Regions from separate parts of the Dermacoccus sp. SAI-028 genome, predicted to be linked through region 2. Evidence: riboswitches for the same ligand, from Rfam matches in the RefSeq annotation. Region 2 holds a riboswitch; the other holds the start of a gene.
What was found. A riboswitch is a leader RNA that binds a small molecule or an ion and turns the genes downstream of it on or off. The one in region 2 is predicted to bind cyclic di-AMP.

Region 1: linked by a shared signal. The riboswitch ahead of EDC82_RS15175 (transglycosylase family protein) and the one ahead of EDC82_RS07340 (C40 family peptidase) in region 2 are both predicted to bind cyclic di-AMP.

What each region holds. Positions count from the first base shown of each region.
Region 1 covers NZ_SMFS01000001.1:2,500,561-2,504,949, forward strand. The annotation lists gene EDC82_RS11335 (phosphatase PAP2 family protein) at 1-384, opposite strand, end outside; gene EDC82_RS11340 (hypothetical protein) at 475-789, opposite strand; tRNA gene EDC82_RS11345 (tRNA-Thr) at 875-947, shown strand; gene EDC82_RS15175 (transglycosylase family protein) at 1,044-1,790, opposite strand; cyclic di-AMP (ydaO/yuaA leader) riboswitch at 1,797-1,950, opposite strand; gene EDC82_RS11355 (threonine/serine exporter ThrE family protein) at 2,128-3,675, opposite strand; gene EDC82_RS11360 (serine/threonine-protein kinase) at 3,746-4,389, opposite strand, start outside.
Region 2 covers NZ_SMFS01000001.1:1,592,523-1,596,911, forward strand. The annotation lists gene EDC82_RS07330 (ABC-F family ATP-binding cassette domain-containing protein) at 1-587, opposite strand, end outside; gene EDC82_RS07335 (neutral zinc metallopeptidase) at 761-1,750, shown strand; cyclic di-AMP (ydaO/yuaA leader) riboswitch at 1,866-2,051, shown strand; gene EDC82_RS07340 (C40 family peptidase) at 2,055-2,531, shown strand; gene EDC82_RS07345 (metal-sulfur cluster assembly factor) at 2,620-2,955, opposite strand; gene sufU (Fe-S cluster assembly sulfur transfer protein SufU) at 2,952-3,461, opposite strand; gene EDC82_RS07355 (aminotransferase class V-fold PLP-dependent enzyme) at 3,463-4,389, opposite strand, start outside.

The DNA.
Region 1 (4,389 bases), 910 kb from region 2:
CCACGCGAGCGCGATGGGCACCGTCGCGAGCACCATGCCGTAGTAGTACCCGGCGCCCTGCGCGAGGACGGGCACCTCGGCGAGCGATGAGTTGAGCCATCGTTCGATGTCGATGCGCAGCCACTGCTCCAGGTCGAACAGGCGGTGCGCATGCCGGACCGACTCGTCGTGCTCTCCGCGGATGTGCTCCTGCGCGAACGTGAAGTACTGGAAGAACATCCAGAACAGGAACAACTCGATGAGTAGCGCTGGGCGGCCACCGAGCGGGCGCACGAGCGCCCTCACGAAGCGGGGCGGCGGCTCGGTGGTGCTCAGCGAGAAGTCGTCACGCGACGGCGTCAGGTCGCGCATCGAACGCTCGGCAGGCGTGAGGGAGTCGGGCATGCCACTCCTCACCTCGTCGCGGCCGTCGAACAAAACACGTCAGTGTATCCCCGCGCACTCGGGCAGGCCGAGCCTCGGGGGCGGGCCCGCTCAGTGGCGGTCGATCAGGACGTACGACGCCGCCGCCGACAGTGCCGCCACCCCGACGACGGACGGCCACGCGCCGATCTTCTTCGCGAGCGGGTGCGAGGCGCCGAACCCGCCGACGTACACGGCGGTCAGCGCCGCCGTCTGGGCCGCGCCGCCCTTGGCGAGCCACGTGCGGCCCGCGTACCCACCGGCGAGCGCGAGCACGACACCCCCGAGCGGACGGATGCCCGTCTCACGGGCGGTGAGGTAACCGCCGAGGAGACCGAGGGCGGCGACGGGTGCGGTTTCGACGTCTGCTGCAGGCTTGAGATTCATGCCCTCATCGTAGGTCGTCGCCCGACGGGACGGGCATCGCGACCCGCCTCGTATAAGATCACAGGGCTGCCGATACCGGCAGTGTGCTGGAGTGGCGCAATCGGTAGCGCACCTGTCTTGTAAACAGGTGGTTGTGGGTTCGAGTCCCATCTCCAGCTCTCACCGCCCGCCTGCCCGGCCAGGGCACACGACGAGGGCCCCACCGCTTCGAAGCGGTGGGGCCCTCGTCGTCGATCAGGCGATCAGACGCGCGATCAGTGGTTGTTCAGGTGCGCCTGCAGGGCGCGGACGGTGCGGGCGTTGAGGTACGTCGCGCCGTCCTGGGAGATGCCGAGCTTCGACTGCAGCGCGGCGACCGTGCGGGGGCCGATGATGCCGTCGGGCGTCGTGCCGACCGTGCGCTGGAGGGCCATCTTCGTCTGCGGGCCGACGATGCCGTCACGGTACGTGCCGACCCAGGCCTGCAGCGAGCGAGCGGTCTGGCGACCGAGGATGCCGTCGACGGCGAGCTTGCCGGACGTCGCGGCGGGAGCCTTGACGGCAGAACGAGCGGTGGAACGCGACACCTGCGTGTTCGCGGCCGCAGCGGCAGGAGCCGCAGCGGTGCTGCCACCGTTGGCGCGGGTCAGGCCACCGCGCACGGAGCACACGGGCCAGGCGCCGGGGCCCTGGACGGCGAGGGTCTTCTGGGCGATCGCGATCTGCTGCTCGCGCGTGGCGAGGTCGGCGCGAGCGGCGTACTGCGTGCCACCGAAGCCGGCCCACGTCTGCTGCGTGAACTGCAGGCCGCCGTAGAAGCCGTTGCCCGTGTTGATGTGCCAGTTGCCGCCCGCTTCACAGGCGGCGACGCGGTCCCAGACCGAACCGGCCGGTGCGGCCGAGGCGGTGGTGGCGCTCGTGACGCCGGCGCCGACGGTGGCGGCACCGACGAGGGCGACGCCCGCAGCCTTGCGACCCATGGTCGAGTCGGAGGGAGCGGAGTGCTTCGGGGTGTAACCCATGGAGGTGTTTCCTTTCCTGACGACGCCGGTGAGGTGAGCTGTCGGGTTCGAGCGGTCAGGTGCTCGGCCGGTTCGGGACCGGCTTCACCCCAAGGCACTCAACGAGTGCCACGAGTGGGTCCCCCACCCTCGTCTGCGGTTCGCACGGTGCGAATGAAGCGGCGCCCGACGAGGTTTGGCGTTGGCGCTGCCCGCGAATTCTTGGTGTGTTGAGTTGTGAGCCGCTTGGGCGACACTCACGACATCGCCACAGCGAGGAGAACGTTACGCGACCTACGTCACAAAATGTGAATCACCGCGGCCCCCGCCGTCGCCGCGCGCGAGAACACCCCGCCCGTCAGCGGCGACGAGCCCTGCGGCGCTGCACGATCGGGCGGTCGAAAGGCGCCGACAGCACGTCCCCGAGAAGCGCCCCCGTGCTCAGCGCGAGGGCGATCCCGACGGCGCCGAGCATCGTCGTCACCCCGACCCCGGACTGCGCCACGCGCGTCGCTCCGAGCAGTGAACCCGACACGGACTCGTACATGCCGCGGAAGATGCGCAGGCCGGGCAGCATCGGCGAGACCGCGGGCATGACGAGCACGAGCGCGGGGGCGCCCAGGCGCAGCGCGAGCAGTCGCGCGCAGAACCCTACGGCCGTCGCGGCCATCGCGGTCGCCGTCGTCGCGCCGAGGCCGATGGAGCTGACGAGGAACGTCACGCCGCCCACGCCCAGGGCGCCCATGACAGCCGTCGGCACGAGCATCCGGACACGCGAACGCATCGTCACGGCCGAGCAGACCGCACCGAGCGCACCGCAGGCAACCTGGAGCAGAAAAGTCGTCGACGGCGAGTCGTAACGCAGCACCCCGGGCGACTGGAGCCCGAGGTCGAGGGCGTTGTCGAGACTCAGCGTCAAGGACAACCCCGCACCGACGCCGACCGTGATGCCCGCGCAGGCGAGGATCACCGTCAACACGCGTCCGGAGGCGGTGACCGGATAGCCGGTGACGGCGTCCTCGACCGCGGACGCCATCTGACGACCGGGCAGCAGCGCGACGATGCCGCCCGAGATCGCGTACGCGAAGTCGGCCATCGTCATCGAGCCGGGCAGGTGGGTGGCGACGAACTCGCCGACGAGATGACTCTGGTGCGACATGTACGCGAGCCACGCGAGCATCGTCGAGGCGAGTCCGCCGACGGCCGCCGAGTAGAAGCTCGGCACCCCCAGGTTGCTCAGCACGCGCCCGATGCGGTCGACGATGATCGCCGACACGAACGCGACGGCGACGGCCATCCAGCTACCACCGAGGATCGTCGCGACCGACGCGGCGAGACCACCGAACGCGACCGAGACGAGCCATCGCGGGTACAGCCGCGGCATCCGCTGGATGCGCCGCAACTGCCTCGTCGCCTCGTCGAGATCCATGCCGCCCGCGACGAGGCGCTCGACGAACTGGTGCACGGCCGTCAGTCGGGAGAAGTCACGCGTCGACGAACGGGCGACGCGCAGCATCGTCAGCGGCGGATGGCCCGGATGCGGTGACGGCGTCTGCAGCAGCAGCGCCTGGTTCGTGATGTCGACCTCGAGGCGGCGCAGCCCCGCCGATGCGGCGACGGCGACGACGCTCGACTCGACGTCACGCGTGCTCGCCCCGCAGCGCAGCAACAACTCCCCCACGCGCACGGCGATGTCGAGCGCCTTGTACTGGGCCGAGTCGTCGCTGACTCCCGCGAGGACGTTCGGGTCGCGGTAGGGAGTGTTCTTCAGCGCATCGGCGATGGGCAGCGGCTCGGTGACCGGTTCGCTGCGCAGGAACCGCATCCGCGGCGCCAGGACCGGCTGCGTGTTCTCCGAGATCGGGTTGGGCCCCGTCGTGCCGTGCTCTCGTCCGTACTGACCCATTCCCTGATCCTAGGACGCCGAACGTGACGATCCCTCGGCGCGCGCTGTGGACGCGCTGTGGTGCATCGACTCAGCGCTGCACGCTCGGCGCGTACCGCGCCAGCGGGTCGTCGATGCCGCCCGTCAACGGGAACCACGAGATGTCGCCCTGCTGCAGGAACGAGCCGACCAGCATGAACAAGCCGAGGCCGACGGCGATGCCCGCGACGATGCGCGTCGCGTTCTGCGGCACGAGGCCGCGCACGAGCGAGCGCGAACCGCGTCGGTAGCCGACCGAACCGGCGCCTCGCCACAGCGCCAGTTGCGCGGCGCCCGCGCCGAGCACGAGCGGCAGCGCCCACCACACGCGCGGCACGCCGCCGCGCACGGCCACCCAACCGATGCCGACGAGCGCCGCGACGCAGGCGAAGACGACTGTCGGCAGGATGAGGGCGAACAGCGTCGACAGCGTCGCGCGCAAGGCGTGCCACGGCGCACTCGCGACGGCGACGGCGCCGTCGCTGCGTCGTCGTCCGGCCTCGTAGCGTCGCAGGACGGTCTGGGTGATCGTGGAGTCGCTGAAGCGCGCGGCGAGGTTCCACACGACGAGCAGCACGAGCCCGACGACGGGCACGAGCGCCGTCACGCCCAACCACAGGACGAAGATCGCCTGCAGCGTTCCCGATCGATGCGGCAGGTTGATGCGCGGGTCGTGCTCGCCCGGGCGCGACTGCG
Region 2 (4,389 bases):
CAATGGATCGAGTCGGCGTCGAGGTGGTTGGTCGGCTCGTCGAGCAGCAGCGTCTGCGCGCCGGAGAACAGGATGCGCGCGAGTTCGATGCGGCGTCGCTGACCACCCGAGAGCGTGCGCAGCGGCTGGGTGAGGATGCGCTCGTCGAGGGCGAGGCTGCTCGCGATCGACGAGGCCTCCGACTCCGAGGCGTACCCGCCGGCGGCGGTGAACTCGGCGTCGAGGCGCGTGTAGCGCTTCATCGCCTTCTCGCGCACGGCGTCGTCCTCGGAGGCCATGTTCGTCTCGGCGGTGCGCAGGTCGCGCGCGATGGCGTCAAGGCCGCGCGCGGACAGGATGCGGTCGCGGGCGAGGACGTCGAGGTCGCCGGTGCGTGGATCCTGCGGCAGGTAGCCGACCTCGCCGGAGGTGACGACGCGGCCCGCTGCGGGGATGCCGTCTCCGGCGAGCACCTTCGTCAGCGTCGTCTTGCCGGCTCCGTTGCGCCCGACGAGGCCGACGCGGTCGCCCGGGGCGACACGGAACGTCGCGTTCTCGAGCAGGATGCGCGAGCCGGCGCGCAGTTCGATGCCTTCGGCGGTGATCACGGGTGAAATCGCTCCTTCAGGGGCGGCAGGTGCGTCGAGGTGGGCCGACGGCGGTGTGGGGCGGCGTCGGGACGCGCAGCGGCGAGGGCGCTGCGGCGGGAAGCCAACCCACGTATTCTACGAGAGATGGTGGGAGGCGGACGCAGCGTCCGCCTCGACAGACGGAGGCTCTCTTGACGTTCAACGACAACGCGCAGCTCGACACCTCGCAGGTGACCTCGGGCGGTTCAGGTGGCTTCGGTGGCGGAGGCGGTGGCATGGGCGGGGGCCCGGTCGTCGGCGGCATCGGCGGTCTCATCCTCATGCTCATCTTCGCTCTTTTCGGCGGAAACCTCACCGGCGGGCCGGACAGTTCGGGCGGCGGCAGCACCGGCTCATCGGGCAGTTCGTACGGCTCAGGCCTCAACGGCTATGCCCAGGACACGCAGGACGTGTCGGGTTCGAATGACTCCGTCGCGCAGGCGATCAAGCAGTGCAAGACGGGTGCGGACGCCAACCGTGACGACACCTGCCGCATCGTCGGCACCGTCAACGCGGTGCAGGACTACTGGGGCAGCGCGCTGCCGAAGTTCACGAACGGCCGGACGCAGTACGAGAACGTCCCGACCGTGATCTTCAGCGGGCAGACGTCCTCGGGCTGCGGTACGGCCAGCTCGCAGATGGGCCCGTTCTACTGCCCGACCGACCGCAAGGTCTACATCGACGCCGCCTTCTTCCAAGAACTGACGAACAAGTACGGTGCCGATGGCGGCGCCCTGGCGAAGGAGTACGTCGTGGCCCACGAGTACGGCCACCACGTGCAGGACCTGCTCGGTGCCCTCGGCCGCGCACAGCAGGATCCGAAGGGTGCCGAATCGGGTTCGGTGCGTACCGAACTGCAGGCCGACTGCTACGCCGGCATCTGGGTCGCCCACGCGACGGAGTCGAAGGACAAGAACGGCAACACGCTGCTCAAGCCGGTCACCGACGACGACATCAAGTCAGCGCTGTCCGCGGCGTCGGCCGTCGGTGACGACCGCATCCAGCAGAAGGCCCAGGGTCGCGTCACGCCGGAGAGCTGGACGCACGGTTCGTCGGAGGCTCGGCAGAAGTGGTTCATGACCGGCTACGAGAAGGGCGACCTCAACTCGTGTGACACGTTCAACGTCGACAGCGTCGAGTGAGGTCGTGAAAACGCTCGGACGGGTCGGAAAATTGACCAAAAGTGATTGCACGCTCAATTTGTTCCGACCGTGAGCCGATGGTAATCTTGAAGGGCCGCACCGACGTCGGTGCGGCCCTGCTTCGTCGCTGAGTCCCGTCACGAAGGCCAGGTATCACCGCATTGCGCGGAGCGACGGGAGCGGTGCACCCAGCATCCGAGCCACCTTGGTGGCTCTTGGGGTGAAGCCGGCTCAGGCCGGCCGAGAATCTAGGATCTCGAACCCGACAGGTCATGCCTCGTAAGCGCTCCTGGAGAGATCCGACATGAAGAACATGTCCCGCCGCTCGTTCCTGGGAAACACGTCCAAGGTCGCCGTCGGCACCGCCCTCGCCACCTCCGCGCTGGGCGCGGTCTCGGTCGGCACCGCCTCGTCCGCCAGCGCCTCCGTCACCTCGGCGAGCGCTCGCCGCGTCGTCTCCAGCGCCTCGTCCCGACGCGGCGCCCCCTACGTCTACGGTGCGGCCGGCCCGTGGCGCTTCGACTGCTCGGGTCTGACGAGCTGGAGCTACCGCCAGGTCGGTCGCTCGATCCCCCGCACGGCCAACCAGCAGTACCGAGCCTCGTACCGCGTCTCGCGCGCTTCGGCTCGCCCGGGTGACCTTGCGTTCCTCACCTCCGGTGGCTACGCCTACCACGCGGCCGTCTACGCCGGCAACGGCATGGTCTGGCACGCACCGCGACCCGGCTCTCGTGTGCAGCTCGCGCGCGCCGGTTCCTCCTACCGCTTCGGCCGCGTCTGATCCGTTCGATCCTGACGCACGCCGCACAGCGCGGCGAAGCCCGCCACCTCCATCGAGGTGGCGGGCTTCGTCGTACGGTAGCGGTGGCTCAGACGTTGAACCCGAGGGCGCGCAGCTGCTCGCGGCCGTCGTCGGTGATCTTGTCCGGGCCCCACGGCGGCATCCAGACCCAGTTGAGGGAGTGGCCGGCGACGACGTCCATGAGCGCCGTCGCGACCTGCTCCTCGATGACGTCGGTCAGCGGGCACGCCGCGGACGTCAGGGTCATGTCGATGACGGCGTGCTTGGAGTCGTCGACGGTGATGCCGTAGACGAGGCCGAGGTCGACGACGTTAATGCCGAGCTCGGGGTCGACGACGTCGCGCAGGGCCTCCTTGACGTCCTCGACGTCCGACTCGACGGGCGGGGTGGTTGTCTCGCTCATGCCGTGATCTCCTTGTCGCTGCTGGCGGTGGTGTCGCTGTTCGTGCTGTTCGCGGCGCTCCCGGCGAGGTCGAGGCCGAGCTTGCCGAGCGAATCCTGCAGGGCCGACCACGACAGCAGCGCGCACTTGACGCGCGCCGGGTACTGCGAGACCCCGGCGAGCGCGATCGCGTCACCGATGACCTCTTCGTCGCCGGCGTCCTTGCCCTTGCTCGTCAGCATGCTGCGCGTCGCGCCGAAGACCTCCTGCGCCTCGCGCAGCGTGTGCCCGACGAGGTTGTCGGCGAGCATCGACGCGGACGCGACCGAGATCGAGCAACCGATCGAGTCGTAGCTGACGTCCTTGATGACGGCGTCGTCACCCTCGCCCTCGACGTCGACGCGCAGAGTGATCTCGTCGCCGCACGAGGTGTTGACGTGGTGGCTCTCTGCCCCGAACGGCTCGCGCAGCCCCGCGTGCTGCGGGTGCTTGGAGTGATCGAGGATGAGTTCCTGGTACAGATCCATCTCAGACCTCCAGTCCGAAGATGCTCGGCACGCGATCGAGCGCCGCGAAGAACGCGTCGATGTCCTCGCGGGTCGAGTACACGTTGAAGCTGATGCGGCTGCTCGCGACGGCCTTGAGACGCCGGTGCAGCGGCCACGCGCAGTGGTGGCCGGTGCGGATGGCGACCCCGGCGTCGTCGACGATCTGGCCGACGTCGTGCGGGTGCACCTCGTCGACGGTGAACGCGACGGCGCCCGTGCGGGAAGCGGCATCGAGGGGGCCGAGGACGGTGGTCCACGGCCGGGCCGCGAAGCCCTCGAGCGCGTAGGTGATGAGATCCTGCTCGTGCGCGAAGACGTTCGCCATCCCGAGCGCGTCGAGGTAGTCGCACGCTGCGGCGAGACCGATGGCCTGTGCCGCATTCGGCGTGCCCGCCTCGAAGCGCTGCGGCGCGGGCGCGTATGTCGAGCCTTCGAGCCGGACGATCTCGATCATCGAACCGCCGGTGAGGAACGGCGGCATGGCGTTGAGCGTCGTGTTCTTCGCCCACAGCACGCCGATGCCGGTGGGGCCGAGCATCTTGTGGCCGGAGAAGGCGAGGAAGTCGACGTCGAGCTCGCGCACGTCGACCGGCATGTGCGGCACCGACTGGCACGCGTCGAGCACGACCCACGCACCGACCTCACGGGCGATCGCGCTGATCTCGTCGACGGGGTTGATCGTGCCGAGCACGTTCGACACGTGCGAGAACGCGACGATCTTCGTCTTCTCGCCGACGGTCGCCCGCATCGAGTCGAGGTCGATGCGGCCGTCGTCGGTGATCTCGCACCAGCGCAGCGTGGCGCCCGTGCGGCGCGCGAGCTCCTGCCACGGCACGAGGTTGGCGTGATGCTCCATCGGCGTGATGACGATCTCGTCACCCGGGCCGATGCGCAGCCGCTCGGCCAG